One region of the Virgibacillus alimentarius genome, then DNA from elsewhere that is predicted to be linked to it. Evidence: riboswitches for the same ligand, from Rfam matches in the RefSeq annotation. Region 1 holds a riboswitch; each other region holds the start of a gene.

Region 1 (12,580 bases):
TGTGATTTTTCGCAAAAATAATCAAAAAGTTTCCTTTTCTTTTTGCTATTCTATTAATAAAGGGAGGGACCCCATGCATTATGAAGACATTATTCATGAAACCATTAACTATATCGAAGATCACCTACATGAATCACTAACGATGGATGATTTAGCGAAGCAGGCGGGCTTTTCTAAATTTCATTTTCATCGAATATTTTGTTCAGTAATTGGCACGTCTATTACTGAGTACATTCGGATGCGACGTTTGGCAAATGCTTCAGCGGCTTTACTCTACACCAACGAACGGATTCTTGATATAGCATTTTATTATTATTTTGAATCTCAAGAGGCTTTCACAAGAGCCTTCAAAAAATATTATCGTTTGCCGCCTGGGCAATATCGAAGGCTAATGTCAGTTATGATGGAAAATAAGGAGGAATCTTATATGAATAAACAAGTAAAAGGATGGTTTTTAAGCGGATCTGATCCGTTTAATTATGAGATGGGAATTGATCGCGAAGTTGTTCATCAAGGGAAAGCGTCGGGTTACTTAAAATCTAAAACAGTACTTGATCAAACAAATTTTGCCACAATGATGCAGCAATTTAAAGCGGATAAGTTTATTGGGAAACGCATTAGACTTTCTTGTTTCCTAAAAACGAAAGATGTAGGGTCCTTTTCTAGTATGTGGATGAGAGTAGATGGTGTCTCCGATGATATATTACAGTTCGATAATATGAGTGATCGCCCAATAAAAGGAAATACGAACTGGAACCGGTATTCGATTGTTTTAGACGTTCCTTCAGGCAGTTCCGTTATAGCGTTTGGCATTATTTTATCAGGGCATGGGCAAGTGTGGGTGGATCAGTTTACCTTTGAAGAAGTAGAAGAAGATGTACCGACAACAAATCTAGAGATTCAATCGGAGTTATTGGATGAACCAATAAACTTGTCTTTTGAGGAGGAAATCTAATTGTTGGTCGTTTTAACTGAAGAATTGGATCTTTAATTTCTTACCAGTTGCTGTATACCATATATTTAAATCAATAGGGATAGTACACTCATTGATAAATTTCTTAGCAATACTAAAAATTTTTGATCTCCTTCATAATCTTTTTTTAGATTTGAATAATATTGCTTTTCATGCGTAGCTAATTCCGTGCATTTGTTTAATTCGAAGGGTTCATCGATTTATGATATGTTTCATAGATTTTTAAAAAATCACAAATTCATTGACACTTTCGCAATATTATACTACACTATCTATCATACAAATTTCATACAAACTTATCCAGAGTGGCTGAGGGATCTGGCCCTATGAAGCCCGGCAACCTGTTTTAATTAAATGCAAGGTGCCAATTCCAGCAAATCGCGTTTCAAGCGTTTTGGAAGATAAGGTGTTTAGACTAACTCCTTCCAAAGCGGAAGGTTTTTTGTTTTTATACTGATTTTTTATACGTTGTAAGATTTTGAAAGACACGGTAAAAGATCTATAAACAAACCCTTGTCATTCACAAAATAGCATTACATTAAAGGGGAAGATAGAAATGAATTCATCAAGCATTAAAAAAGGTAATGCGTTGGCATTATTACCATTCTTTATCTTTTTAATTTTATTTATCGGTTCTGGTGTGATCAATGGGGATTTTTATGAACTACCAGTGCTTGTTGCGGTTTTTATAGCTGTATTAGTCGCACTGTTCATGAACAGAAAAATGACCTTTAAAGATAAACTCGATCACCTGACAAAAGGGGCAGGTCACCCAAACATCATGTTAATGGTTATTATCTACCTATTAGCTGGCGCTTTTGCTTCGGTCGCGGAAGGTGTCGGTGCAGTTGAATCAACCGTTAATCTTGGACTGACTTTTCTACCGGAAAACTTGCTCATTGTTGGTTTATTTGTAATCGGCTGTTTCATCTCTATTTCAATGGGATCATCAGTCGGAACGGTTGTTGCCCTTGCCCCAATCGGTGTTGGATTAGCTGAACAAACAGGCATAAGTACAGCATTATTTATGGGGGCCATTATCAGCGGAGCGATGTTCGGCGACAACTTGTCCATGATCTCAGATACAACCATCGCCGCTGTTAGAACACAAGCTGTCAAAATGAGCGATAAATTTAAAGTTAACATTTTTATCGCCCTGCCTACCGCTATAGTTGCTGCTGTTATTTTTGGTGTCCTGACATGGAATGCAAGCGGATCTATTGGCGGAGACCATCCATACGACTTGATTAAAGTATTGCCCTATCTTGCTGTACTTATTTTTGCAGTCGTTGGTGTCAATGTAATTTATGTCCTAATTGGAGGCACCATTTTTGTGGGGTTAGTTGGTTTTTTCTATGGTACTTTTGATGGCATGGAATTTCTGAATTTACTTGGTGAAGGAATGGCCGGCATGCAAGAATTATCCTTATTATCCATTTTACTCGGCGGATTGGTTGAATTGATTCGTGTCAACGGTGGCATCGCCTTTCTACTAAACGCTATCAATAGTCGAATAAAGTCAAGAAAAGGTGCCGAAGCCGGTATTGCCGGACTTGTCAGCGCATTTGATTTATCAACAGCGAACAATACAATTTCGATTATCAGTGTTGGTCCGTTAGTCAAACAAATTACCGAACGATTTGGTGTTGATCCGCGCCGTTCAGCGAGTATCCTAGATATTTTTGCGAGTGCCTTTCAAGGGGTTCTTCCATATGGTGCACAATTGCTGGCAGTTGCTGGGATCGCCTCCATTTCACCGGTGTCCATCATGCCATATTGCATCTATCCGGTACTGCTCGCAGTAGCTGGAATGATTGCAATTGCAACAGGGTTTCCGAAGTTTACAACGGAAAAAACTTCACAGCCTCAAAGTACGCAAAAAAGAAAATAGCCATAAATTTAAAAAATCCGCCCTCCAAACGTAGGAGGGACGGATTTTTTGTTCGTTCAGAACAATTCACTGAGACGCTTTATTGGATAGTGATATTATTAATCTCACAAAGAATTAATTAGAGAAACAAAAGCAAAAGCATATAAAAAATTATAAGATTTGATCGAGCTTCAACCTTACTGCGTTTATGATTTCGAACAAAAACAATTAATTTTATGCGGGAAAGGACATTGTCATTATGGGGTGATTACAAGTAATGGTGAAGTTAGTATATTAGATAATTTATAGATAGACCAGGGGGAAGTTTAATATCTTTTATTTTATTAGGCGAGAAAACACCATTTTCAAGAATGTAAAGGGCGGATGAATCGGTCTTTCCCCCCTGAAAGGGGCAGATATTTTCATTAGCTGACGGAATATAACTTAACCCTTTTCATGATTGACAGAAACAAAATTTCGTCTTATAATTATCTCGAATTCGAGATTAATGAAAGGGTGTCTTTCATGGAACAATCGTCTAATATTGAAGAACAGGATTTATCTTTAAAGCTATTTGTTGTTTTATCCAGAGCCATGGAGTCTATTACAAAACGCGTTGAGGAAGATATAAGAAGGTACGGACTAAATCCCACGGAATTTGCTGTGCTTGAGTTACTCTATCATAAAGGAGATCAACCCATACAGAAAATTGGAACGAAAGTATTATTAGCGAGCAGCAGTATCACGTATGTCGTAGATAAACTGGAAAAGAAAAGTTTTATTGAACGTAAACCCTGCCCTAGAGATCGCCGTGTGACATATGCAGTGATTACAAACGAGGGGACAGAGCTTATGAATGAGATTTTTCCAAAACATAAGGAAGCGATTCAAGACATATTCGCTGGACTAAATAACAGCGAAAAAGATGAGCTAATTAAACAGCTAAAAAAGCTAGGTTTATATGCAGAGGAACTCTAACCGGCTTTTTTTACCCAAATACCTCGAATTCATAATATATTATTTAGAAATAAAAAGGAGGGGGATTTTCCCTTAAAATATACTTCAGGAAGAACAGTTTTAATCTAAAAATGTATACTTAATGGAATAGAAGAAGAAAATAGCTATGTGGGTACTTTATCCAAATTATTCAGGATTTTATCATAAAGGAGAATGTAATCATGTCAAACGTCAAATTAGCAGTTATTTTTTATAGTATGGGTGGAACAAACTATCAATTATCTAAATGGGCTGAGGAAGGAGCGAAAGAGGTAGGTGCTGAGGTTAAGATTCTCAAAGTGCAAGAATTAGCTCCACAATCTGTCATTGAGGGAAATGAGGCATGGAAATCAACGATAGAGGAAACAAAAGACGTTCCAGAAGCGACATCAGATGATATTGAATGGGCAGATGCTATTATATTTAGTACCCCAACACGTTTTGGAAATATGGCTTCTCAGATGAAGCAATTTCTTGATATTCAAGGAGGGCTATGGGGAAGCGGCAAGACCGTTAACAAAGTTGTAAGTGCAATGACTTCTGCACAAAATCCGAATGGCGGCCAAGAAGCAACACTTTTATCATTGTACACCTCTATGATGCACTGGGGTGCTATTATAGCGACTCCTGGTTATACGGATCCAGTTATAATTGAAGCAGGAGGAAACCCGTATGGCACAAGTGTTACAGTTGGTCAAGATGGTAAAATGATTGAAGATGTAGAGGAAGCGGTAAAGCATCAAGCAAAACGTACGGTTACTGTAGCGGAATGGGTGAAAAAAGGAAATCAATAACCTTTTGTAAGATTTAGAAGCCAATTTTGCAAATTGAATCTTTGTACAACGGGAAGGCGCACAGGTAATAGCAACATGAGAATGATATTCTCACGTTGCTATTATCATTCTAAAATAGAGATGTGAATAAATACGTGTGAATTCAAAAAGTCCGCTTCGATTGAAGATCCTAAATAGATTCAGGTGTGTTATATATTTTCGATGATAGACTTTTTCTGTTTATCGCTCCGGGGTCACTTGCCTCTTTAAAGAGAGCTTTTTTTCTTCCCTTAAAAGGAACGTATTCATTTTATAAGAAAAGGAAGTCATGAAAAAAGGTGGGCCATTCTCTTTTAAAATACGATAACCTACTTAGCCTTATTTAAGATACCAATCATGTGCATTTTTATAAAGAACTTTCTTAGCTCTTGCTTCTCCGAGACTATTATGGATCAGATCGATATCTGATAAATAAAAAGGTCTCTTTGCTCTTGTTGAAGGTAAATCTGTTCCAAACATTAAAGCGTCCGGATTAATAGAATAGATTTGTTTGATAGCTTCCGCAACATCAAAGTCAACTCTTCCAAAACCAGTTGCTTTAACTTTTACCCCTTTATTCACTAATGATAAAAGATTTGGAAGTCCTCTTTTTGACAAACCTAGATGGTCGATGGAAACCGCTGGAAGTTTTTCTACAGTTGTTGCTATTTCTGGTAATGAATTGGAATTAATGTATAGTTCAGTGTGCCAATTTACCAGTTCATACACCCTTCTTGCCATGTAATCTAAATGTGATATATTCTCGGATCCTCCACGATTAACATTGAATCGAATCGCTTTTACGCCATATTTATCAAGTGCAAGGATTTCCTCATCCGGTGTGTTGTAGGATAATTGTGTCACACCAACAAAATGATCACCAAGCGTTTTTAATGAATCAATTAAATAGGATTGATCAAATCCTTGAAAAGAACCTGATACAATTGCTCCTCCAATTACATTTATATTTTTCACTGTTTGTAAATAATCTTTAGGAGTAAAAGAAGCAGGCACGAACCCATGATTCTCAAACAACGGGTATCTCTTGTCAATAATATGTAGATGTGAATCAAATATTTTCATTTTTTCTCCTGCCTTCATCGCTTGATTTGCGTGTATGTTACTTTCTTTGCTAGAGGATGTACCCTTAATTGTCATAATATCCCTCCATATTATTTTGGTGATGATCCTTAGCTTTTTCATAACAAAAAACTAAATTGTGAAGTAAGAGCCCTACACACGCTTACTTACACAATTTAGCTAATTTATCCTGCAGCAATTTAAATTAATTTTTACCCAAGTAATTTAAAATCGCATCGCGCAAAAATACTGTTCCGCCTTTCACAACTTTGTCATAATAAGCAGTGAATCGTTCATCAGCGACATACATTTCGGCAAGACCTGCGTGTGCTTCTTTGGAGTAATTTGGCCAAGAATACATAAGCCATTCTTTATGCTTTGTAGCAAGTTTTTGTGCGATGTCTGAGGAAGGGTCTTCATTTTCAACTGCTTTCTCGAGCAATGAAAAGATTTCTTTTTCTAAATCTGTCATCGCCTGATATGTTTCTTGGGACATTCCTCTTAATTTTGCATTGCTTACATCCACCGTTTCGTCTCCATATTTTTCACGTATTTCGTCACCATATTTTCGTTCATTATCATCGATCAATTTTTCTTTGAAGCCTTCAAATTTATTTTGGTCTTTCATGGTAGTTCCTCCTTCTTTGTTTTCAATGGTTTTTTCAACTGTATCTATAATTTTGTCAAGACGGTCACGCTTTTTCTTTAGTACATTATAATGTTTTTTTAACGCTGTAGTTTGATCAAATGTCGGCTGATTCATGATGTCCTTAATATCTTCCAGGCTTACTTCCAATTCACGGTAAAATAAAATTTGTTGAAGTAAATCAACCTCTTCAGTACCGTAAATACGATAACCTGATGCATTGTATTTTGCTGGATTCAGTAATCCGATTTGATCATAATATCGGAGTGTACGGCCGCTCACACCTGATAACTTCGCCAACTGATTTACTGTATATTCCATGATCTTACCTCCTAACAATTATTAGCATAGACCTTTACGCAACGGAAAGGTCAAGGGGAAATAATAAATTTTATAATAAAATCGAATGTTTTTCTTTCCTCTAATCGATTAAACATTTTCTATTTTTATCTAATTTCAGTACATGAAGCAGATATTATTCAAATAACACTGCATAGGATTTTTGCTCCCCGTGCTGTCATGGCAGGCCTGTTAACAACTTTAGGTACGCACGGAGCATACGTTACACTTGGCCTATTTTGGGGATTATTTATTATCCTGCAAGTGAAGAAACGATGTTTAAATCCTGGAACAGCTAATAAATCATTTATTTCGTTCACAAAATTGTCAAACAGTTTATAATCGTTTCTAATAAGAGTGGGGTTGTGTTTGGTAATAGGAAGTAAATCTGGATAATCGATTGTTTCGTTATGAGAGGCTGATCGTTTTCACCGGATTGCTTGTCATTGGTCCTACTGTTCCATTATTATGTATGTATATATATTTCATATTTTATGGAAGAGGTGTAGATAATGTCTTTTAAAACAACAGATTTATGTGATGAATTTTCGGAAGAGTTAGCAATTTGCAAACAGGAATTCAAATCATATGGAGCAAAGCAAGCATTTTGTGGATCTATCGCTACTGTAAAAGTATTAGAAGACAATGTATTGGTTAAAGAAGCTTTAAACGCTATCCCAAAAGGCCATGTCCTTGTTGTCGATGGTGCAGGTTCTAAAAACTGTGCCCTGCTTGGTGACCGTGTAGCAGCTATTGCAGTGACTCGTGGAATAGAGGGAATTATTATTAATGGGTGTGTACGTGATACAGCGGATCTTGCTCAAATGGATGTAGGAGTGCTAGCTTTGGGAAGCAACCCATTAAAAAGTAAGAAAGAAGGAAAAGGCGAAAGGGATGTTTCGGTCACCTTTGGCGAGGTTGAATGGAAACCGGGAGATTATGTATATGTGGATGAAGATGGTGTTATTATATCAGAGAGATCATTGAATTAAGATTTTTGGATGAAAAATTGCCTCTTTGGAAAAAGTAAGTGAAAATTAAAAAGAGGTGTTTCATATGAAGGAAAACAAAAATAATAATGATACGTTTACTGTAGCAGGAACGAATATTGACGCAGTAAAACGTCAAAATGAACGTTCAGGCTTGTCTTATAACGAAGTCAAAGAAATACTTGCTAAAACAACAGGAGGACATGGGACTGGTATTTATAGTGACACGAATATGGAGGTAGTGAGAACGAAAAATCAACAATCGAAAGACAATCAGTAGTTCCATCCGCTGGTTCTTATTTAGGAACCAGCGGATGGAATTTATTTTTGCGTTATTTTTTCTTGTGCTATTTTGACCATCTTTTTCACCATATTACCGCCAATGGGACCTCCGATTTTCCCAGCTTCCTTGGAACGGAGGTGACCATTGTACATCTTATTTAGGGGGATTCCTTCTTCTTTGGCAATTTCATATTTTGCATTGTGCGGGTCAGTAACATTATAACCCTTTGCTTTCATTACTTGCCCCTTTAAATGATATAAATTTTCCCTCGCTTTGGGGACGAGTATTTTATTATCCTTTTTTGCCATATCTATTGCCTCCCTTATAATTAGGATTTCCTCTAATGCAAGAATCACGCATTCCTTTGTTTAACAAATGGAATAAACATAAACATTGATGGTTTGCAGCTCAAAACGCTAGGGTGTTAATCATTTTATTTATCCTTTGGTTTGTTGATGATCTGATCCAATCTCTCCATGTCTTCCCTTTCCATCAAGTCGTCAATTCGATATGGCGATTGTTTCGAGTTGCTTTTTATCCCCATTTGAATCCCTTTTGAGTCATTAAGAATTCCTTCACGTTTACCATCAAAATGAGGAGTAGACTCTGAACCGGTATTTTCCGTTTCTCTGGGCATGACATATCATCTCCTTTTCTTTTTATCATGAAGATAATAGTCAAAAAATATGTATGCGATGTGAATATTACGTTTTGAACGGAGTCCATCTCTTCCTGCATTTAAGAACCTTCTGGGAACGTAAACAACCGGTTTTGTCTAATTATGTGATAAAAGTCACAACTTCTTTTTTCGTGTGCAGTTACAATGAAAGTATTATAAAACAGAATAAGCTATCTCAAAGAAGGGTATAAAGGGTAGTAGAATATTTTAAAAAGGACGTGAATGTTTATGTCAGGCCCAGCACTGAAACATGTGGATAGTCATTCTGCCATTCATGAAGCGGCGCTAAATGAGGCAACTGAGTTAACGGAATTACTTGATAAATTGGTGAGAGATAACCAAAAAGAGAAAGCATTAGAATTAGCGTTTGTTATTGTTGAGCACTGGGAAACTCGAACACTTAGGCATGCAGAATCAGAGGAAGAAGGGTTGTACGAAGACTTAGTTGAAACGTCTCCAGAGTTGAAAGATTCTATTATTGCTTTAACCCGTGACCATGATCTTTTGAAATTATTAATACAAGAAATAAAGGAACTTCTTCGCAATGGAATTAGTGACGATGTTGTACAACGATTTCAGGCCTTAATTTTAGTAGATTTATTGCATAATCAAAAAGAAAAAACAATATTGCCTGATCATTAATATTATTGACTAGATAAATGTTTTATTGGGGAGGCAGATAGAATGAATGCTGAAAAAAAGCAAGCTTCTTCGGAGAGAATGATGAGAATTGTCTCTCCAAATCTTTATAATCATGTCACTGCAGAATTAGAGAAAATGAATATCCATTCATATGATATTGAAGCGAATGTGATAGAAGAAGATTCGGGATTACAAGTAATTGTCAGGTTTGGGGAAGGATTTACACAAGAAAGATCCCAATTATTTTCTTATGATACAGTTACAGCGCTGGATAAAGACATCGATACGTTTATTAAATCCATTGGAGAGGATTGTAAACAAATAATGATTGCCGATTACTTTAAAATGATGAAAATGTAAAAGCCGTTTTTTGAGGTGAGGGAGGATAAGCATGTTTAATTTTGAGAATGAAGCAGCATTTGTTCAGGATCGTGAAGATTTAATTGCTGTACTGCGCATGCGTTTTGGTGATATATCAACGGAAACGATAGAAAGCATTTATGAATTAAATGAATTGGATACGTTAGAACGGTTAATTTTAGTCGCTGCAAATGCACCGACTTTACAGATTTTCCTTGAAGAAATGGAAGAAGGAGACGAAAGCTTTCGTATTACCGGGGAACGTTTTAATCCTCTTGAAACAGTGGGACAAAGGGGCGGTGTAAATGAAGAGAAATAAGAATAAATTATTGCAAAGGTTGAAGCATCTGAAGCGAGGTAATTTAATTAATGACGGTTGGACAGAGGAAAGTCCACGTTCTAGAGATGCAGAAGATATATATCGCCGTCGATGGCAGCATGACAAAGTTGTACGTTCTACACATGGTGTAAACTGTACGGGTTCTTGCAGCTGGAAAATTTACGTAAAAGATGGAATTATCACATCTGAAATACAACAAACAGATTACCCAAGTACCGGAGATGACTTTCCCGAGTACGAGCCACGCGGATGCCCAAGAGGTGCGAGTTTTTCCTGGTATACATACAGTCCAATCAGGGTGAAGTATCCTTACATTCGCGGGGATTTGTATGAATTGTGGAAAGCTGAACGAAATCAGGGCTATGATCCTGTTAAGGCGTGGGAGAATATTGTCAGTAATCCCGAGAAGCGTGAAAAATACGTAAAAGCTCGAGGCAAAGGTGGTTTTGTGCGGGCAGAATGGAGAGAAATGTGCGAAATCATCGCTAGCTCTTCCATTTACACCATTAAAAAATATGGACCTGACCGTATTGTAGGGTTCAGTCCTATTCCTGCAATGTCCATGGTCAGCTATGCCGCTGGTACACGTTTTCTTTCTTTAATTGGTGGTACGATCTTAAGTTTTTATGATTGGTATGCTGACTTACCGCCTGCATCTCCACAAGTGTGGGGAGAGCAGACAGACGTTCCTGAGAGTGCGGATTGGTACAACTCGAAATACTTTATTATTTGGGGTACGAATTTACCGCAAACCCGGACACCGGATGCTCATTTTATGGTTGAAGCAAGATATAACGGAACAAAAGTTGTAGGTGTAAGCCCGGACTATGCGGAATATGAAAAGTTTGCTGATATTTGGCTTCCGGCAAGAGCAGGGACAGATGGTGCACTTGCTATGGGGATGACCCATGTTATTTTAAAAGAATTTTATGTTGATCAGGAAACACCTTATTTTACAGCGTATGCAAAAAAATTTACAGATTTGCCGTTTTTGGTCACATTAAACGAAGACGGGGATGATTGCCGTTCCGAAAACTTTTTAAGAACAAATGATATAAATGACGACCATAAACTTGGGGATTGGAAGACTGTTGTTTGGGATGCAAATACAAATCAATTGGAAGCACCTAATGGAAGTCAAGGCTTTCGCTGGGATGATGATAGCAAGTGGAATCTTGAATTAAAAAAAGAAGATGGAAGTTTCATTGACCCCAAATTAAGTTTTATTGATATGTCTGATGAAACCCTAATGGTAAGCTTTCCAAACTTCTCAAGTGAGAATGAAGAAATTATTAAGCGAGGTGTCCCTGTAAAGCATATTCAGGGCAAAGACGGAAAAGTAATAAAAGTTACAACCGTATATGACTTAATGATGGCACATGTAGGGGTGAATCGTAATTTACCTGGGGATTATCCGACTGACTATTATGATCCAAAGCCTTATACACCTGCATGGCAGGAAAGCATCACTGGTGTCAATAAAAACCATGTCATTCAAGTTGCAAGGGAATTTGCTGATACTGCAGCACGTACAAATGGAAAATCAATGATTGCGATGGGTGGAGGTACAAACCATTGGTATCATAGTGATCAAATATACCGCTGTATCTTAAACCTTGTACTATTAACCGGTTCACAAGGAGTTAATGGCGGTGGCTGGGCGCATTATGTTGGCCAGGAAAAGGTCCGGCCCCTAGAGGGATGGCAGCAAGTCGCCTTTGCAAAAGACTGGTTCGGACCGCCACGTATGCAAAATGGCACATCATTCTTTTATTTTGCTACGGAACAGTATCGCTATGAGGCTAATATTAATAAGGAACAATCAAATTGGGGAGGAAAGTATAATCAGATGCATCCAGCAGATGTTAATGCGCTTGCTGCAAGGCTTGGTTGGTTACCTTCTTTTCCGCAATTTACTCAAAACTCAATTGATCTTGTTCAGGATAGTCGAAAAAAAGGTGCGAAAAACGATCAGGAAGTAATCGAAGACGTTGTTAAGCAAATTAAAGAAGAGAATGTGGATTGGGCGATTGAAAACCCGGATGATCCTAGAAATTTCCCTAGAGTATTTTTTAACTGGCGCTCTAATTTATTGGGTGATAGTGGAAAAGGCCATGAATATTTCGCGAAGCACTTAGTAGGTGGGGAAGATCAAATACTAGGCGACATAGAAAACTCATGGAAACCGAATACGGTAAAGGCAGAAGGAGACCCTCCAACTGGAAAGGCGGATCTTTTAGTCAGTGTTGATTTTCGCATGACTAGTTCAGGGTTATTTTCAGATATCGTTTTGCCTACTGCTACTTGGTATGAAAAGTTTGATATAAGCAGTACAGACATGCATCCCTTTGTCCATCCATTTAATGCAGCCATTTCTCCACCTTGGCAAGCGAAAAGTGATTGGAATACGTTCAGAGAAATCAGTAAAGTATTTTCGGAACTTGCAGAGAAGCACCTGCCGGCATGTGATGATATCGTAATGACGCCACTTGGCCATGACTCTGTAGGAGAAATCGCTCAATCACGTGGAAAGATTAAAGATTGGCGCAAAGGAGAAATTGAAGCAATTCC
Region 2 (7,797 bases), on a different contig from region 1:
TAATATTCCTACTTTAATCCCTGGAAATGGCCTTCCCATTGATCCTGGTTTAATAGGTTCTGAAGGTAAGTTTACAATCAAATGTCCTCCGGTCTCAGTCATCCACCATGTATCGTGAATACGAATTCCTAGTTGATTCCATGCCCAGTGAATAACCTCTGGATTTAAAGGCTCACCTACACTTAGGACGTGCCTTAAGGAGGAAAGATCATATTTTTTCAATAAATCACCTTGGGATAATAACATTCTAAAAGCAGTTGGCGCACTGTACCATGTGGTTACTTTTAATTCTTCTATTATTTCATACCAATTTTCAGCTTTAAAACGTCCTCCCTGAATGACGACTGTAGCTCTATTTAACCAAGGAGCAAATAAGCCATATACACTTCCTGTTACCCATCCTGGATGAGAGGTACACCAATATACATCATCGTCTTTAAGATCCAACACCCATCTACCTGATTCATAATGATGAATCATAGCACGATGAGCGTGCAAAATCCCCTTCGGTTTACCAGTTGATCCACTTGTATAGTGTATAATGAATCCGTCTTCTAAATGAACCCACTCGATAGTCGCCTCTATATTTGGAGTATTATAAAAGGAATCCTCCAAATCCTCTGTAAACAAAATTGATCGGAGGGAAGGAATATCTTTATTAGAAACGCGATTAATTAAGTATTTATCTGTAATAAGCATTGTTGCACTACAGTCATTCATCCGATCTGTTATTGCTTCCTTCATAAACGCTTCAAATAACGGTCCAGCAATTCCACCAATCTTAATAATCGCTAAAATAGAAATATAGCATGCAGGGGTTTTAGGTAGTAAAACAAACACTCTATCTCCTTTTTTCACGCCATTTTCTTTTAAAACACGAGCATAATGATCTGTTTTTTCTTTAACTTCTGCAAATGTTAAAACTTCTCTCTTATCACCATTTACGTACTGAAGTGCAACTCTCTCTCCAAAACCTTCATCAACATGTCTGTCGATCGTTTCATAAGCAATATTTACTTTTCCTGTTTTCCAAAAACTTAATTTTTCTGCTGCATTATTCCATGAAAATGATTCGTTTATAGCTTGGTAATCTTGTAAATTATATGTACCTGTAATTGACGGAAGCTCATTATTTACTGTAGACATGTTCATCTCCTCCTATTAAATTTAAGCTATCTAATATCTCTGTTTTAAACTCTGCGGATTTCCTACTGCCTCTTTTTCTAGGACGTGGTTCGGCTAATCTAATTTCTTTAGCAATTTCTCCTGGATGACCGCATAAGATAATAATTCGATCACATAAATAAATTGCTTCATCAACATCATGGGTAACTAACACCATTGTGGATTGATAACTTTCCCATACATCCAGTAATAAATCTTGTAAATGCATCTTGGTGAATGCATCCAACGCACTAAATGGTTCGTCCAATAATAGAATTTCCGGAGATGTAATCAAAGACCGGGCGATTGCTACACGTTGGGCCATTCCTCCAGAAAGCTGTTTTGGATAAAGATGTTCACTTCCAGCTAAGCCAACATCTTTCAAATATTGCCTTGCACAATCCTGCTTCTTTAGCTTGCTCCCTTTTAATCCAAACGTAACGTTATCCATTACTGTAAGCCAAGGCATTAAACGGGGTTCTTGAAACATAAAACCAGTATTCTTATGCATTCCTTTTGATATATAATCATTTATAACTATTTCTCCACTATATTCATTATCCAAGCCAGAAATAGCACGTAATAACGTACTTTTTCCACAACCACTCGTACCTAAAATACCAATAATTTCTCCTGGATTTGCAGTAAAAGAAATGTTTCTAACAACTGTTTTACCATTAAATGTTCGGCTAACATCTTTCATTTCTAAACTCACCATGTATACCTCCCGCTATGATTTCATTAAATTGTCCTGCCAGTGTAACGCTTGTTTTTCGATAACTTTCAAAATCCAATCGAAAAATTTTCCGATAATCGCAAATAAAATAATACTAGCAATAATTATCTCGGGAGAAAGTGTATTCTGGCCTAGAACCAACAAGTACCCTAGTCCTTCACTGGCCCCCATCAATTCTGCAGCAACAACAAACATCCAACCGAGTCCTAAACCACTTCGCAAACCAACGAGGAAAGAAGGCAATGCTCCCGGCAAAATGATCCTGCGAATTAATTGAAATATATTTAAATCATAAATTTTTCCGACTTCAATTAATTTTCGGTCAACTCCAAGTATTCCGCTCACAACATTAAGATAGACAGGGAAAAAGACACCAACTGCTATCATTGTTATTTTAGATGGCTCGCCAATTCCCATCCATAAAATGAACAATGGCACCCATGCAAGCGATGGAATAGAACGAAAAGCTTGAATCATTGGATCAAATAATCGCTCTGCATTTTTATAAAAGCCAACAAGTGACCCTAATAGGACAGCAGCTACTGTACCAATTAGAAACCCCATCAAAACACGATAGGTTGTAATTCCAATATGATCCCATAAAGTTCCTTCCTGTGCCATTTCTTTAATGGTAATTAAAATCGTTGTCGGTGCTGGGAGTTGGTAAGTTGGGAAAAATCCTACTCGACTTAATCCTTCCCACGCAATAATTAGAATAATTGGAATGAAACTTCCTAAAAGAACAGATTGAAGATTTTTTGACTGCTTCTTTTTCATTTTTTCATTACCTTTGATGCGCTCTGTAACAAACACAGATGCTATTTCTTCTTTATGCTTTGCCAATTTTATCCTCTCCTTTAGAATAGAACTAATTATCTACTCAATCGTTTCTTTTGCAAATGAGGGGTCAATTAGCTCTATAACAAGTTTTTCGACATTTGCATCCTCATCAATAACTTCTCCGTTTTGTAACACTTTACCAGCTTCTATTAAAGATCTTTGCTGATCTTTACCAGGAACTGGTCCAGAAAAATCATTACGTTCTAATTGCTTTTGTGCTACATCTACTGGAATACTTGCTTCTTCCGCTAGGATTTCTGCTGCCTCTTTAGGATTTTTAATTGTCCAAGTTCTTGCTTTTTCATACACCTCAATGACACGACTGACATATTCAGGATACTGTTCAACAAAACTCTCTCTTACATTTAAAAAACCGTATGTATTAAAATCTACGTTCCGATAGAATAACTCAGCATCAGATTCTATTTCTAGTCGAGCCATGTGAGGGTCAAGGCCAGCCCATCCATCCACAGACCCTGAAGTTAGCGCAGATGCCCCGTCCCCATGCTGTAGATTAACAATCTCAACATTACTGGCTGAAACCCCCTCCTCATTTAATGAACGAAGTAAGAAGATATAAGGATCTGTACCCAGTGTTGCCGCAACCTTCTTTCCTTGTAAATCATTTATACTTTCAATCTTGGAGTCTGCACGGGAGACAAGCGCAGTCCATTCCGGCTTTGAATAAATATATACATTTTTGATTGGCGCACCATTTGCCTTAGACATTAATGCAGCCGCACCTGCTGATGAACCAAAGTCAATACTGTCGCTATTTAAAAACTCTAATGCTTTATTGCTGCCTTGACTTAAAACCCACTCTATCTCAATACCTTCTTCTTCAAATGTCTCTTCTAGCCATCCAAACTTTTTAAGAACCAAGCTAGTTGGTGAATAATAGGCATAATCTAACCGAATTTTTTCTGGTGTACCTTTCGAGCTTGTTTTTGAAAAACATCCCATAGTTAGGAATAGTAAAACTCCTATTAGTCCTATTAATGTGAATTTTCCGACATAATGCTTTCTAAAAATCCTTTTTTCAAGCATTTTACCCTCTCCTTTTTCTATAAAATAATAAATAAAAACCCTCTTCCTAAGAAGAGGGTTAAAAAAACTATTCTCTCTTCTCATCTACCAGGAAATATCCTGCAGGAATTAGCACCTTCATAAACTATTTAATCTAGCCTATGGGTTGCCGGGCATCATTGGGCCAGTCCCTCCGCCTCTCTGGATAAGAAACTTATTTATAAATTTATACGAATAACTACTATACTAAAAAAACCTCTCAGATAAGTTAGAGAGGTTCATCTATTCTCATCTTATCTTCCTAAGCATCTTGCTTAGCTGGATTTAGCACCTATTAGGTATAGCACCTAATGGTTGCTGGGTATCATCGGGCCAGTCCCTCCACCACTCTGGATAAGATTTATTTAATTTTATTAACTAATGATAATTCAGAGTCTATCACAAGGAATTATTTCTGTCAACACTGTTACTGTAAAAATATGAATATTTATAAGGTCATGCATAATCTAGAGAGCTTTGAAGAAATTCTGTTCATCCCAAATAACGATGATAAAGTGTTTTGGCTTCCGATATATTCTTCGTTCCATGTATAAGTGTACGACCATCCTGAAATAGAACGAGCCGCTTTTTTTCAACTGTAAAAGAAAGCAGAAATGGGTTTTGTTCTACCTTCCCCATAGATGACAATGTCTGAGCTATCGTTTCTAAATCACGTTTTTCTTTTTTGGCCGGACGAATTTGAACAGAATCTCTTCCACAAAGCACAGCTGATTTTGTTTGATTTTCATAATCAAGGAATGGGTACGTAGGATGAACGCCGCAGGAGGTGCAATCAGCTTTTCTTAAACTAGAAACATTGATTTTTGATTCTTCGTTTTTCCAAAGATCAAAGGATACTAATTTTTCTCTTCGTGCGCCCCAATCTTCTGTAAGTATTTTTAGTGCCTCGGCTGTTTGATACACTACGACCATATTAGCTGCAGGACTGATGATCCCCGCGGTATCACAGGTCAGTCCGCCAATAGGCACAGTTTCCATCAAACAATGTAAACATGGTGTTTGATTTGGAATAATTGTAAAACTAATACCATAGCTCCCGACACAAGAGCCATAAATCCAAGGCACCCCATATTTCTGTGAAATATCATTAATAATCATCCGAATATCAAAATTATCGGTAGCATCTATTATTAGATCAACATTTTCTATTAAGCTTTCAAATTCTTGCGGACCGACATCTAAAATATGGGCTTCTATTTCTACCTCAGAATTAACTTGTTGGAGCCGCTTTTTGGCAGCAATTGCTTTTGGTATACGCTCTATTGCGTCTGATTCAACAAATAGCTGTTGTCGTTGTAAATTACTCCATTCAACATAATCGCGATCCACTATCGTTATTTTTCCAACACCCCCGCGGACAAGTGATTCCGCATTACCTGTGCCAAGAGCCCCTGCTCCCACGAGTAACACATGCTTTTTTTTTAGTCTTCTTTGTCCCTTTTCACCAATCGGAGCGAACAGCGTTTGTCTGGAATAACGATCATTCATCCGATACTCAGCCCTTCCATTGGACTGCTTGCTGTTGCTGTTCGTTTTTTAGGAATTCTTCCAGCTTCATAACCTAAGCGGCCCGCTTCAATTGCGAGTTTCATCGCTTTAGCCATTTTTACTGGGTCATCTGCAGCAGATACCGCTGTATTTAGTAACACAGCGTCAGCTCCTAATTCCATCGCTATTGCAGCATCAGCAGGAGAACCAATACCAGCGTCGACAATCACTGGAACCTTTGTTTGTTCAACAATAAAACGTAAATGAAGCGGATTAATAATTCCTTGACCTGATCCAATTGGTGAAGCTCCCGGCATGATCGCATGGGCACCAAGTTCTTCCAGTCTTTTAGCAAGCACAACATCATCAGAAGTATATGGCAGAACTGTAAAACCTTCTTTGAGCAGTTCCTCTGTTGCTTTTAATGTTTCCACAGGATCCGGAAGCAACGTCTTATCGCAACCAATAACTTCTACTTTGATCATATCGCAAAGCCCTGAGGCTTGAGCTAGTTTAGCATGGCGTACTGCTTCTTGAGCTGTTTTTGCACCAGCTGTATTTGGTAGCAAGTTAACTTTATCTAAATCTATTTTTTCAAGAAAATTAGGTTGACTTGGTTCATAAATGTTCATGCGCCGGACAGTAAATGTTAAAATTTCAGATTCTGATACCTCTACGGCTTGTTTTTGAATATCAAAATTTGGATATTTTCCTGTTCCTAATAGTAATCTGGAATGAAATTGTTTATCGTTAATGGTTAGCATCTCAACCGCCTCCTACAAATTGGACTAATTCTATTTTGTCACCTTCAAAAATTTGAGTTTTTTCATGTGCATTTTTATCTAAAATCGTGTCATTATGTTCCACAATGATGACAGGGTTGTTTATGTTAAAATGATCAATAACTCCTTTAATTGTACGCACCGAATCAGGTACAGTTACAACCTCCCCGTTTACTCGCAGATTCACTTGCTCACCTCCTCTACACTACGTTGTTTTATTTAAAAAGGGGCTTCTATTTCCTCTCCCTCAAGAAGTTTGGCCATATTTAACCCGGTAATAGGTGCAAGAAGTATTCCATTCCGGTAGTGACCTGTAGCAATCGATAATCCCTCAAACAGCGGGTGTCTTCCCATGTATGGTGTTTTATCAGCTGTTTGCGGCCGAATCCCAGCCCAAGATTTTTCCCACTGTGCACAGGTTAATTCCGGAATCAGTTTGATAGCGCGCTGCATAAGCTGAACGAGGCCCTCTAAATGAACCGATTCATCAAATGTATTTGCTTCTTCGGTCGCTCCAATAACTAGCCTTCCATCTGGTTTTGGCACAATATAACAACCTTTTGAGAATATCGTTCGTATAACCGGGCTCTTTTTAACCCGGACGGAAAAACATTCTCCTTTTACTGGATACGTGTTCAACTTTATCCCTAATTGACTTAGTAATTGTTCACTCCACGCCCCCCCTGTTATAACTGTTTCATCGGCAAATATTTTGCCTATCATCGTTTGAACGCCTATGATTCTATTTGTTTCTTTAATAAAACCACAAACCTCCGTATGTTCCATCATTTCTGCTCCCAGACCTATAGCAGCATGAGCTAATGCTCTAGATAGATTTGGTGGGGAAACATTTCCATCGTTTGGGATATACATAGCCCCTTTTATATACTCAGAAAGGGAAGGTTCCCACTCTCTTAATTCGTTTGGAGCTATCCAAGATGCACTTTCACCTAGCTTTTTCTGAATGGATATGATGGATGCTAGTGAAGCAGCTTCTGCATCCGTTTTCGCTATTTTAAATATCCCATTTTGTACGAGTTGAATATCTATTCCTGTCAATTCTTTTAATTCCTCTGCAAGTTTTGGAAACATTCCCCTGCTTTTTCTAGCTAAGCGGAATAATGGGCTATCTTTTTCCAATTCTGATTGCGCACCCAGCATTCCCGCTGCAGCACTTGATGCTTTGCTGGCTAGCTTATTTTTCTCCAGCAGCAGCACGTTTCTTCCTCGCTTACTTAATTGGTAAGCAATGGAACTCCCAATAACTCCGCCTCCAACGACAATCACATCATAATGTTTTTTCATCATTCACTTCGCCTTCTCTAAACTTTTTCTATATGCTAATGTAGCTTGTATAGGATTCTTTGCGAGTAAAACCCCTGATAGAACTGCAATCCCTCTAGCACCTGCTTTAATTACTTCTCCCGTATTTTCAGGAGTAATACCACCAATAGCTATGACTGGCACCTTGACGGTACTTGTAATTTCTTGTAATTTTTCAAGTCCTCTAGGAGGTATACCAGGTTTTGATTGTGTATTAAAAATATGACCATAAAACAAGTAATTTGCACCTTTTTCCTCCGCTAATATTGCTTGCTCCACTGAATGAGTTGAACAACCAATTTGCAATGATGGAAACGCTCCTTTTACCAAAGCAATATCTGCGCTATGATGTGTGAGCTGCACACCAATTGTTTGCAT
Region 3 (12,580 bases), on a different contig from region 1:
GGTAAGAGTATGCACTTTAAAGCAAATCGCAAAGGATATATTTGCGGAACATATAATAAACATGGCCATACACAATGTTCAAGCCATCTTGTACGGGAAAATGTTTTGATTAAGGCAATTTCAGAAGATATAAAACAAATGTTTTCGGAGCTTTCCACAAAATCCATTCAAAAAAATATTGAGAAAAAGATAACAACTTGCGTTCAGCGTGATCAGAAGCGACTTGCTAAAATTCTCAAGGAGATTGAGAACATCAAGAAAGACAAAACTGCTGCACTTCGCATGAAAATACGGGGTGAAATACATGACGATGAATATAGATTGCTTATTGAAGATAATGGAAATCAGATTGCAAAACTAAATGAGGAAAAGGTTAAATTAGAAATGGGATTACTTCAGCAAAAGCAAAAGATTGATTTTACCAAACTAATCCAACAAATTGAACAATTTGTTCAAAACCCTATCCTTGATGAAGAAATGCTCCACAAACTAATAGAAAAAATTGAAATAAAAGAAGATGGGAGTCCGAGAATCCATTACCGATTCTCGGACCCTTATATATCTTCTATTTTTTTACGAGCAACACACAGCATTCCACATGATTGGTGACCGGAACAATTCATTTCAAACGCATTTAACAAAATTCTTTTTTTCACCACGATGGCATACCTCCTCATCAATCTTTTTATAGATAGGAAGCATTCAGAGCGGCTTCCTGCTTTTTTAATATACTGATTAAATACTGCACCTGCTTCTTGGCTCGATTTAAAACATCTTCATCCACAATCGGATTTTCCAGTTTGCGATCGATTTGACGGTCAAGCAAATAAACCCCTTTTAATGTCTGTCCTTTCAATGTAGCGAGCACCGGTTTCAATGTATATTCCAGTGCCAGCATGTGGGATGGACTACCGCCTGTCATGATAGGAAGCGCCGGTTTATGCTGCAGGATATCTTGCGGAAGCAGATCCAGTAATGCTTTTAAAACGCCAGAGTATGCTGCTTTGTAAACGGGAGAACCAACGATAACCCCACTTGCTTTTTCTAACGTTCTACTTACTTCTGCAACAGCGGGACTGTCATACCTTCCTAGAAATAGATCTTCCTTTGGAATATCTCGAATGGAAATATGTTTGATACGATACCCTTCCGCTTCCACCAATGTTCCTATATATTGCAGTACATGGTGTGATCGTGAATGTTCAGATGGACTTCCGGATAATAGAATGACTTCGCTCATACGATCATCCCTCCTGTTCTGTGATTAAATTTTTAATTCGATATTACACATTGATTTAGTTGGAATTAAGTTTACAACATCTTAAACGATTTTCATCGATACGGTTTTTTGCCAATAACAAACCCCCTTTTCCCGGAAGAAAAGAGGGTTACGATTTACAGTCCGTGTCCGCTCTTATCTTCCAAGCATAATACTTGGTGGAATTAGCACCTTTCTGATCGGAATCAGAGGTTGCTGAAGTGTCATCGGGCCATATCCCTCAACTTCTCTTGATAAGAATTATTGAATTGTGATTTATCATATCACCGTCGTCTGATTAAGTCAACAGCTTTTGCATATGCATATTCCTAGAAAATACTCAACAAAATTTCGAGCGGAGTCTGTCTCCAAAAATGCTAACACTTCTTTTTCGTCCTGCGAAAGCTTTCTTTGGATTCGATCACTCTTTCATATCTTTAATCATGCTGTGCACTTTTTGAATTTCTGCGTCATCCACCTGCATATAGTAGACTCCGCCAATGTTCGTTCCGGTTCCTTCCATCTGATAGTTCTCCGTCTTCTTTCTTGTATTTTTATAATCGGAAAACAGCTTTTTCATATCATCAAAGTCCATATTTGTAGCCATATTATTTCCAAGGATATCAATCATGCCGTCAAACTTCGTCACAGATCCGATGCTGGCACCTTTATCAATAATTCCCTGAATGACCTTGCGCTGACGCGTTGTTCTTCCAAAGTCGCCATTTGGATCTTGCTTACGCATGCGGACAAAATGCATCGCTTTATCCCCGTCCAACTCTGTCGTTCCTTTGGTAAAATGATACTTTTTATCTTGCCATTCGATATCATTTTCTACTGTAATACCGCCAAGTTGATCGACGAGCTCTTCCATTCCTTCCATATTCATGCTTACATAATAATCCATGTCAACATCAAGGAAATTTTCTACCGTATTAACGGCCATATCAGCGCCGCCAAATGCATAGGCATGGTTAATTTTATCCTGTGTTCCTCTACCAGCTATTTCTACTCTTGTGTCCCTGGGAATGCTGACAATCTGCATACTGTCCGTCTTAGGATTTAGCGTTAGGACCATTAAGGCATCGGAACGGCCTTTATCAGCTCCTCTGGCATCAACACCCATTAACAGGATATTTAGAGATTTGCTTGCCTTAATTTTCTTTTTCGTTTCATTTAAATCAATCGAATCTACCGGATCATGCATTTTATTATTTACGGTATTCTTCGCGTTATTATAGAGAGAAAAAGCATAGCCACCTATCCCTAACACAAGTAAAAGTAGGATTGCCAGTGGAATTAACCAGATTTTTTTCGACTTTCTTCTTTTTGACCTTCCCATATTATTCAATTCCCCTTCTGTACATAAAAAAATTTGCCTTTCTTCAGCAAAATGTTTATTTTTTATAATCACTTGTCTTGCTCGTGAATCTGCTATTCTCTTATTATACACAATCTAGCTAATATTAGAAACGAAATTATGAGCATTTTAGCATATTTTCTACAAATATCCTTCGACAAAATTCGGGAAGTGACAGGCACCTTTTTGTCACAGGCACCTTTTTGTCTATTTTATGGCTACTTTATGACTATATTCGCACACCGGGCGATAGCGTTGCCAAAATTCACACAGGTTAATTATGAATTGTTAAAATATTGGTGTAAGGAAAATTCAATTTAGGGAGGAAAAAGAAATGAAAAGATCGAACATGTTGAAAATTTCCCTACTATTCGTTGTACTTACACTTATATTTGTTGCATGTTCTAAAGACAAAAATGAAAACGCCCAAACTGAAACCCAGGGCAACCAACAAGAAACAGGAAAGGAGGAACTCGCCTATGATCCACCATCACTTGAGGATTTGGATGAAGATGATCCAATGACCGAGATGATCCAGTACGGCGAAAAAGTTTTTAATGAAACAAACACCGTGCTGGCAGAGGAGGTTGGAAATGAGCTGTCCTGTCAAAGCTGTCATGCTGATGGCGGGAAGGACAAAGTATCCTCGATGGTAGGGGTTACGACACAATTCCCGCAGTACCGTCCGCGGGAAGATGCTGTCTTTACCATTCAGGACAGGATTAATGGATGTATGCTTCGCAGTATGAACGGGGAAAAAATAGACCATGAAAGTAAAGAAATGCGTGCTATTGTTGCTTATTTGAGTTACATCTCTGAGGGAATAGAGACTGGAGAAGATATTCCTTGGCGCATGCAAAATACAATGGAAGAAATTCCGGAGCCAAATGTAGCAAATGGAGAAGCATTATATGAAGAAAAGAACTGTATGACATGCCATGCTACAGATGGTTCAGGGATAGATCCAAATACTGGTCCTGCCCTTTGGGGAGAAAATTCTTTCAATGATGGTGCTGGCATGGGGCGTATGTCAAAAATGGCAGGATTTATCCAAAATAATATGCCTCCTGGCGGTGAAGATCCTTTAACAGATCAAGAAGCTGCTGACCTTGCTGCATTTATTTTATCGAAGGAAAGACCCGAATGGGAAGGACATGATGATGATTGGCCGAAAGGGGATAAACCAACGGATATCATTACAAAAGAACGCAAAGATAAAATCAAAGAAGGCACATTCGATTGGACCGAAATTGAAGCGATTGTACCTTCAGAAGAGTAGTTTTTAGAAAGACAGATCCCTCTTGATGATTCGACAAATTCAGGCGGGATCTGACCTCTTTAGACAAGGACCCCTATCCGTGATATAGTTATTTTGGGAGTGTTTACGGATATGAAGAGGATTACAATAAGGAATTTGGTGAAAAGGTTTTCTTTGAAGGTTCTTGCTGGTAAGGAGCAATTGGACCGAAACATTACCCAGCCAAAGGCACATCGGCCGGGATTGGAGTTTGTTGGATATTTTGATTTTTTCCCGATGGACCGTGTACAAGTGCTGGGCAGAAAAGAAATCACCTACTTACATAAATTAACGAAAGCAGAACGAAAACACCGGATTGGAAACATTGTAAAGTATCGCCCTCCATGTTTTATTGTTACTCATGGACAAGGGGGATTAGAGTATTTGACAAAGTTTTGCACCGAGGAAGGCATCCCATTATTATGGACTAAGGAATCAACTGCCGAATTTATTCCAAAGGTAGATGCGCATATGATTAAAACCCTTTCAGAAGAGACAGCGGTGCACGGTGTTTGTATCAATGTTTCAGGGATCGGCATCCTTTTGCGCGGGGATTCGGGCGTTGGCAAAAGTGAAACCGCGCATACACTGATCCGCCGTGGGCACCGACTGGTAGCAGATGATATGATTGTGCTAAAAAAACTCAGTCCACAGACCCTACTTGGCACACATAACGAAACAAATAGGGAATTTCTTGCTCTGCGCAGTATCGGGCTTTTAAATGTAGTGCGTATTTACGGACGCAAAGCTTTCCAGGATGAGACAAGAATTACATTAGATATCAAACTCACGAAATGGAAAGCGGATGATTTAAATAACGAACTGGAACTCGAGCAAAAGTATTCAGAATATATGGGGGTACCTATTCCATTTATTGAAATTCAGCTGCAACCGGGAAGAGATGTAGCTGGACTCATTGAAGCCGCTGCGAACAACTGGTATCTCCAGCAGCAGGGTTATAGTGCGATGGGAGAGTTTATGGAACGGGTTGAAGCGGAAGCAAGTGAGAATGCGGGTGAGGATTTTCATTAGAAATATCTTTGGTAAGAAAAATGATCAGGGGCAATGTGCGCGCCCGTGATCATTTTTATGTTATGTACGGAGTTTTTTCTTACAAAAATGTATGCTATCAACGATTGCCATCCATGATTCAACGGACATAAAAACACATTATTCTCTAAATATGCTAAACTATTCTTTAGTTCTATTCATGGAGATGTTAAAAAATGGGTTTGTTTTTAAGTGTTATCTTACCAATCATGGCTGTTTTTGCATCGGGATTTATCCTGCAGCGGATCCGGGTGCTGGATGTAAAGTCGGTTTCTGCTGTATCTCTGTACATTCTATCACCTGCGCTAGTATTTACAACTCTATATGAATCTACGTTTGATCGTGGATTTATCGTTATCCTCGTTTATATGTTTGTTTTATTTTATATCATGGTTTTCCTAAATAAAATACTCGCAAAAATTTTCAAGTGGGAACCCCAGATCGAAAGCGCGTCGATTCTTGCAACTGGATTCATGAATTCGGGAAATTACGGATTGCCTGTTGTGCTGTTTAGTGTAGGGGAAGCAGCAGTCCCATATTCCGTTTTTATCATTGTCGTTCAGGCTTTGCAAAATAATTTTTTCGGCATTTATTATGCATCCAGAAGCACCAGCGGAATGAGGCGGGCACTTGAAAACGTAATGAAAATGCCAACAACTTACGCTGCAATGATCGCATTTATTTTTCATTATTTTTCCGTGGAAATCCCTGAAGCCGTCCACTCCACGATGTCTATGGTTGGGGACGCGGCAATCCCGGTCATGATGATCGTACTTGGCATGCAACTTGGTTCGATAACTGGACTGAAGCTTAACTGGCAAGTTGTTTCATCAGCGGTAACGTTAAAAATGATTGTCGCACCTATCGTGGCTGCGCTATTTGTATTCATGGTGGATATGGATCCGATTATTGCTTCCGTTCTCATTATTATTTCCGCGATGCCGACTGCTGCGACAACAACGATGTATGCGATCGAATTCGATACCGAGCCAGAACTTGTATCGAGTATTACCTTGATCTCGACACTAGTGAGTATTGTTACACTAAGTATTTTATTAAATATCGTTGTGTAGGAATTCGAATTGCTTGGATTAGAAATTTTGCTAACGCATGTATCCTCCCCGTCATGTAAGGAGGGCGGAGGGAACTATGCTGAGGCAAAAAATACTCCTCATCGAACATTTGGATGAGGAGTATTTTTACATCTATCATTCGACAATATATGACAAAAATCGGGAAGTGACAGGCACCTAAACAGTTTGTTTGCTGAATGCTTGTTCAAATTGTTCTTGTGCTTTTTCGATGTTTACATCATGTCCCATTTCTTGCAGTGTGACTCCAATGAGACGCACTGCCTCTTTGAGCATTTCTTTTGTCGTGTTGCCCATGTGTCCAATCCGGAAGGCTTTTCCTGATAAATGTGCAAGAGCGCCTGCGACGACAACTCCTTTTTCTGCTAGTTTAGCTCGGAACTGAGTGTCTTCCACTCCCTTTGGATATAGGATACAGGTTAATGTAGTTGCAGCTACGTTTTCATCCGCTAATGCTTTCATTCCGTATTCCGCTAATCCCGCTTTTACACCTTTTGAAAACCTTAAATGGCGCTCATGCCTTTTTTCCATGCCTTCTTCCAGCACCAATTTCATCCCTTCGTTATAGGCGTACACTAAATTGACAGGTGGTGTAGCAAAGTAATTTTGCGGTTGATGCATAATCGGCAGCCAATTATAAATATCTGTATAATAAGCCGGAACATGCTTCATTTGCCTGCGGACGTCCAGTGCACTCTGATTAAAGGCGACTACTGCAATGCCTGGTGGTACGCCAATTGCTTTTTGTGACCCTGTTAAAATAACGTCAATCTTTTCATTGTTTAGGCCATGTCCTTTGCTCATATCCTCTTCCATCGCAGCGGTAGCACAAACACCATCCAAAATCACCAGTGCTTCGTGCTTTTTAATAACCGGAACGAGCTCATCTAAATCGGCAGCAACACCTGTTGATGTATCTGCGTGCGTGATTGTCACTGCTTTATACGTATCTTCTTTTAATTTCGCTTCTACTTCTGCTGCGGTAACGGACTCGCCCCACGCAGCCTGTACCACGTCAATATCAATACCAAATGCCTCACCTAACTTCATAAAGCGATCCCCGAAATAGCCATTGCTGACGACTAGAAGCTTTTCCCCCGCGGATACTGTATTCAGAATCGCCATTTCCATTGCTAATGTACCGGATCCTCCGATCACAAAAACCTCTCCATCCGTCTGAAGCAATTGTTTGGTTTGCTCAATTGCATTTTTATAAATCTCCGCAAACCGTGGATCCGTGTGGCTCCATGTTTCCTGACCAAGCGCATCATAGATCGAATCAATGACGGGCGTTGGTCCAGGAATCAACAACATTTCCTTATTTCTCATGACAATACCCCTCCGTTAATTTTATATTTCGACAAAAAACGACATTATTCGGGAAGTGACAGGCACCTTCAATATAAGATAAGTTCTTTTCCTTTTTTCTCCTTTAGGTCGGTTACATGGTAATTTCCTTCGACCCAGTCTTCTGTTTGGTCGTGATACCACTTGCTTTTGAAATGACCGGACTGGCCTGGTCCAACGATGTGATATCCTTTTGCCATGTCTTTAACGTCAATGACAAATCGCCAGGATGCACCATGATCAACAATTCCTGTTTCGGTGTCATAACTTGCCGCCATTGGAGTGACACTGCTTCCTCCAACAGGAATTGGGTCTTCAGGATTAAAGAAGAAGGCTAAAATCGAACTGGCTTCTGATAAAGGATGAGAAAACGTCACTTGGTGATAATCTCCCCATTCCCACTTGGCAAGTGTATCCCCGTGTTCTTCGATTAATTGCTTTAGGCTGTTTTCTAATGCGGTATGCAATACTTTTTCAAGACCGCCATTTTCCCTTATCCAAACCGCATCATCCCCTTTTCTCAATAACTGGTCTGTCGTCTGTCCACTTCCAGTAAATAATTCCATCATCCCGTCAGGAATTTCCTCGTCATATAAAACGGTTTCAATTTCATTCATCCATGTGTGAAAAATAAGCGGTGCTTCCTCTGTTGCATCGTCTTTGAAATCCCATTGTTTGAGTGCATCCATTGCTTTTTTCTCGTTATCCGTTAAATCAGCATCTTTCAGCGTTTTTTCAAACAATGGCACGAATTCTCTTGCCTGCAAATTCATTTGATCCATTTGTAAATGCATCATATCTTCGGAGGTAAAATTGTCCCCATCATCCAGCACTTCGGCAATGCGCTCATATCGATATGGCTGCGCCCAGACATTGCTGATGTGATAAGGATATTCATCTCCGACTACTTTATTATTCGCTGTCGCAATAAAACCTTTTTCCGGATTTTTTACAAGCGGTAATGCATCAAAAGGAATGTATCCGTCCCACTCCTGTTCTTTTTCCCATCCAGGCAGTGGAAGCAATGCATCATCTCCGTTTTCATAGATTGGAATATTTCCATTTGCTTTATATGCAATCGTTCCATCCTTGGAAGCAAAAACAAAATTTTGCGCCGGTGCCAGAAAATGTTCTAAACCTTTTTCAAATTCATCCCAGTTTTTCGCTTTATTTATTTCTAAAATCGCTTGAAGTTCCGTTGTCGGATCCAGTGCAGTCCACCTTAAAGACATGACAATATCTTTTCCGCTCTCCTCAGCGAATTCAGAGATCACCGGTCCATGGCGCGTTTCGGTAACTTGGTAATCGATTGTTTCCCCGTCTTTTACTTGAATCGGTTCATCGATGACATCTGCTTTTTCCCATTCATCTTCAAATAAAAATTCATTCGGATTCGCTTCATTTCTTTTTTCTATATATAATTGCTGTACATCAGGCCCTGTATTTGTCACGCCCCATGCAATCTGCTCGTTATGGCCCAAAATAATTCCGGGGACGCCGGCAAAAATCACGCCTTCCACATTGACATTATCTGCCTCTAGGTGCATTTGATACCAGACGGAAGGTGTGGCTAGTCCTAAGTGGGGATCGTCTGCAAGCAAAGGCTTCCCGCTTTTTGTTTTGTCTCCTGCTACCACCCAGTTATTGCTTCCGTTAAAAGCATGTGGAATAATCGCCGTTGCAAAACTTTTCTCCACATCAACCCTATCGCTAGCTGCCTCCAGCTCTCCTTCATCGATAATAGCGGGCTTATGTTCCGGATAACTTGGAAATAGTTCATATGCCTTTTCTTTACCCAATTGGTTGAGCGCATAGTAATTGAACGCCTGTCTTTCCCAGTGCCCCCCAAGGTCAAACGCCATATACTTTCCAATGGTCAGCGAATCCAGTGGTGTCCACGTCTCTGGCTCCATTCCCATTAATGTGAATTCCACAGGGAGACGATTCTTTTCTTTGGCGTCATCCATGTAAGCATTGACCCCGTCCGCAAACCACGTGAGCACCTGTTTTGCTTCATCCGAATATAAATCATACGATTCTTCAGCAGCCCGTCTTAGTCCTAGCGTCCGAAAATACTTGTCTGTGTCGACTGCCTTCTCACCGACAACCTCACTCAGCGTACCAGATGCCTGTCTCCTTGAGAGCTCCATTTGAACCATCCGTTCTTGCGCCTGAATATATCCCTGCGCCATATACAAATCATGTTCATTCTCCGCCTGAATATGCGGCACACCATTTTCATCTATCAGAACAACAACCTCTTCTTTCAGGCCTGGCACTTCAAGCGTTCCTTCTAATTGCGCCATCGATTTATTTATGTACGCATTAATCACAAAAAATGCAATCAGACCAAGCGCAACCAGCACACCAAGCGTAATGAGACTAATCTTAAGGGCACTCTTCTTTTTCCTTGGCTCAAGTAGCGTCTGTTTTGATGGCTTTTCCATCTATTTCCCCCCCTTTCTAACCATATATTACCTTATTTTATGGAAAATACCAAATTATCTGAAATATAAAAGAGGAGACATTGGTTGCTTACATTTATTATTTTATTTGGCACTTATGTAGTCACTTATATTTTTAACAACCTAATTATAACTTAAATCATCTAAAAAGAATGTGTCATTTTATAGCTAGGGAGTTTACTTACTAGATGTAAATAAACAGTAATATAATTTTTATTTCTATGAAAAATCTGAAAAAGACTTGAAATGTTATGTTTACTTAACATATAATATAAATATCCCGGGAGAGATAATACAATTTCTATTGAAATGGAGGAAACTAAAAATGTTCGAAAAAATTGAAACTGCATGGAAAAATCCTGAGATGAGAATGGAAGGTGTTCTTGAAAGTCCAGTAGGAGAAGTATCAGAGGAAGAGCTGGCAGCAGCAGTAGGTGGTTCAGATGTTAATCCACAGACAACTTGGCCATGTGTAATCATATTAACGACAACAATTTGTGATTAATAAACACATCATTAGAGAATGGATGAGTGCTTCTCATCCATTCTTTATATCACATTCTTTATATCAAGAGATAGAGGAGTTGGAAGATGGAAACTATTAAAAAAAATCCATGGGATAAATTTAATCTTGCAGCATATCTAGAAGAGATAACAATAAGCCATGTTGAAGGAAGAGATAAGGACGAAGCATTACAGAAATGGATGAAGAAAACTGGTTTTAGTAAGTTAACCTTAAAAGATAGACTAAAACAAGCAAATATGACTATAGAAGAATTTATCAATATCTTAAATGCAAAAGAAAGAAATGACATTCCAACGGCAGATTTGGAATGGATAAAGTTGTTTGAAAAGATTTTCTCAAATGATGTAAATATTTCCACTTCAGGCAAAACTATCTTCGAATGTCTAGTTGAACCTTTTATTCATTTTAGTTCAAAGCAAATTGATATCTATTTTCAAAACAATACTATATCTAGTAGTAGAGTATGTATAGATGCGGTCAAGCAATCAATTATTTCTAACATCAAGAATCAATTGAGCCCAAAAACTGTAAAACCGTTAATTTTAGAAATTAATATTTCCAGGCTGAAAGGAGAGCTTACGGGAGAAAACGACGAAGATCAGTTCGCCTATTTTATCCAAAGTAAATTAAGCACTTATGAAGGGGTGCTGAAATTTCTTAGCGAATACCCTGTATTGGCCAGACTACTGACAGAAACTACCCAATCAAGTTTGAATCACCAACTGAAATTAGTTAATCGATTTAATAATGATTTTGATGAAATACATAAAATAGTAACCCCCTTCACGTCACCTCTCATAAATATTGAAACAGGAGCTGGAGATACTCATAATAATGGGCAAATGGTTAGTATGTTAACTTTCGAAAACGGAATGAAACTAGTTTACAAACCTAGACCCCTTTCCACAGACCTGAGTTTTCAAAATCTAATCAATTGGTGTAATGACCAACTAAGGGACATTACATTTGCTAAATTAAATATTTTAGACAAAGGCAGCTATGGTTGGCAGGAATTTATAGAATACAAGGAATGTCGTAGCAAAGAGGAGGTTAAGCGATTTTATACACGCTTAGGTGGTTATCTTAGCATTCTTTATCTTCTTAATGCTGTGGATTTTCATTTCGAGAATATCATTGCTCACGGAGAACACCCATATTTAATAGATTTAGAGTCTATATGTTATCCCTTGCAGCCAATGGAAGAACAAAATACAGCCCAACATCAGGCTATCAAGACTTTAATGAAGTCGACTTTAGGTACCGGACTACTACCTATTCAGTATAAACCTGATGGAAGTATGAATGTTGAGGTTAGCGGAGTAGGAGGAAGTAAAGGGCAGTATATTGGCAAATCTGAATATATAAAAGACAATAAAACACCCAACATAAGTATAGAAAAGACAAATGCATACATGAAGAACAAGAAAAATCGACCTGTAATAAATAATGAAATCATCAATCCAGCGTTTTATCTTAAATATATATTAGAAGGTTTTGAAAAGTTGTATAAACTTTTTTTAAATCATAAAGATGATTTGGTACATGACCACGGCTTGTTAGGAAGGTTTTCGAATAACCGAATACGGTATATTGCTAAAAACACCCACGTCTATGCAAAATTTTTAAAAGCAAGTGAACACACAGACTATTTGCAGCATGGTTTAGAACGTCAGAGATTGTTTGATTTATTCTGGAATTACAGTAATCTATCCTCTAAACATTTTTTAATAACACACTCTGAAGTACAAGATTTGTTGAGGGGGGATGTTCCATACTTTTATACGAAAATTAATAGTAAAAGTATTTGGAACTCAAAAGGAGAGGAGATTACCAATTTTCTGGATGTCAGCGGTTGGGATTTGATAAAAGAAAAAATACAATCCCTTCATTCATTAGACCTTATGCAGCAAAAAAAATGGATAACAACCTCGGTTTCCACATTAACCGATGAAAATATTATTCATAGGGATCAAGAACTGCTAAAGAAGATTAAAGGAATAAATAATCCTGTTCAGTTATCTGATGCTATAGGTGACCATGTTGCTGGTGAAGCGGTTTGGGGAAGTACCGAAAATGACGTAACATGGATAGGAGTTGGAATGAATCAAGATGAAGAAGTCAGCCTCTCTCCCTTATCTATGGGGCTTTATGATGGTTTAACCGGAATTTCTTTATTTTATGCTTAT

The links. A riboswitch is a leader RNA that binds a small molecule or an ion and turns the genes downstream of it on or off. The one in region 1 is predicted to bind S-adenosylmethionine.
Region 2: it holds a riboswitch for S-adenosylmethionine, as region 1 does, so the genes downstream of both, J2Z81_RS03940 (aliphatic sulfonate ABC transporter substrate-binding protein) here and J2Z81_RS12475 (Na+/H+ antiporter NhaC family protein) in region 1, are expected to answer to the same signal.
Region 3: it holds a riboswitch for S-adenosylmethionine, as region 1 does, so the genes downstream of both, ssuE (NADPH-dependent FMN reductase) here and J2Z81_RS12475 (Na+/H+ antiporter NhaC family protein) in region 1, are expected to answer to the same signal.

Annotation. Positions count from the first base shown of each region.
Region 1 is NZ_JAGIKX010000028.1:25,525-38,104, reverse strand. Features, by position in the region: gene J2Z81_RS12480 (helix-turn-helix domain-containing protein) at 74-955, shown strand; SAM riboswitch class I at 1,267-1,381, shown strand; gene J2Z81_RS12475 (Na+/H+ antiporter NhaC family protein) at 1,530-2,864, shown strand; gene J2Z81_RS12470 (MarR family winged helix-turn-helix transcriptional regulator) at 3,369-3,821, shown strand; gene wrbA (NAD(P)H:quinone oxidoreductase) at 4,022-4,633, shown strand; gene J2Z81_RS12460 (amidohydrolase family protein) at 4,991-5,734, opposite strand; gene J2Z81_RS12455 (MerR family transcriptional regulator) at 5,937-6,698, opposite strand; partial or broken gene J2Z81_RS15880 (cytochrome o ubiquinol oxidase subunit III) at 6,891-7,028, shown strand; gene rraA (ribonuclease E activity regulator RraA) at 7,229-7,708, shown strand; gene J2Z81_RS12445 (gamma-type small acid-soluble spore protein) at 7,773-7,985, shown strand; gene J2Z81_RS12440 (alpha/beta-type small acid-soluble spore protein) at 8,027-8,296, opposite strand; gene J2Z81_RS12435 (hypothetical protein) at 8,422-8,625, opposite strand; gene J2Z81_RS12430 (hemerythrin domain-containing protein) at 8,896-9,309, shown strand; gene J2Z81_RS12425 (hypothetical protein) at 9,352-9,669, shown strand; gene J2Z81_RS12420 (hypothetical protein) at 9,701-9,988, shown strand; gene J2Z81_RS12415 (nitrate reductase subunit alpha) at 9,975-12,580, shown strand, end outside.
Region 2 is NZ_JAGIKX010000003.1:147,075-154,871, reverse strand. Features, by position in the region: gene acsA (acetate--CoA ligase) at 1-1,146, opposite strand, end outside; gene J2Z81_RS03950 (ABC transporter ATP-binding protein) at 1,130-1,879, opposite strand; gene J2Z81_RS03945 (ABC transporter permease) at 1,895-2,677, opposite strand; gene J2Z81_RS03940 (aliphatic sulfonate ABC transporter substrate-binding protein) at 2,777-3,787, opposite strand; SAM riboswitch class I at 3,865-3,978, opposite strand; SAM riboswitch class I at 4,057-4,166, opposite strand; gene J2Z81_RS03935 (thiazole biosynthesis adenylyltransferase ThiF) at 4,298-5,314, opposite strand; gene J2Z81_RS03930 (thiazole synthase) at 5,311-6,078, opposite strand; gene thiS (sulfur carrier protein ThiS) at 6,080-6,283, opposite strand; gene thiO (glycine oxidase ThiO) at 6,316-7,404, opposite strand; gene tenI (thiazole tautomerase TenI) at 7,405-7,797, opposite strand, start outside.
Region 3 is NZ_JAGIKX010000014.1:20,294-32,873, forward strand. Features, by position in the region: gene J2Z81_RS08680 (recombinase family protein) at 1-609, shown strand, start outside; gene ssuE (NADPH-dependent FMN reductase) at 686-1,240, opposite strand; SAM riboswitch class I at 1,412-1,519, opposite strand; gene J2Z81_RS08690 (LCP family glycopolymer transferase) at 1,680-2,672, opposite strand; gene J2Z81_RS08695 (c-type cytochrome) at 2,953-3,897, shown strand; gene hprK (HPr(Ser) kinase/phosphatase) at 4,009-4,947, shown strand; gene J2Z81_RS08705 (AEC family transporter) at 5,142-6,038, shown strand; gene J2Z81_RS08710 (pyridoxal-phosphate-dependent aminotransferase family protein) at 6,216-7,385, opposite strand; gene J2Z81_RS08715 (penicillin acylase family protein) at 7,454-9,850, opposite strand; gene J2Z81_RS08720 (class II lanthipeptide, LchA2/BrtA2 family) at 10,194-10,373, shown strand; gene J2Z81_RS08725 (type 2 lanthipeptide synthetase LanM family protein) at 10,460-12,580, shown strand, end outside.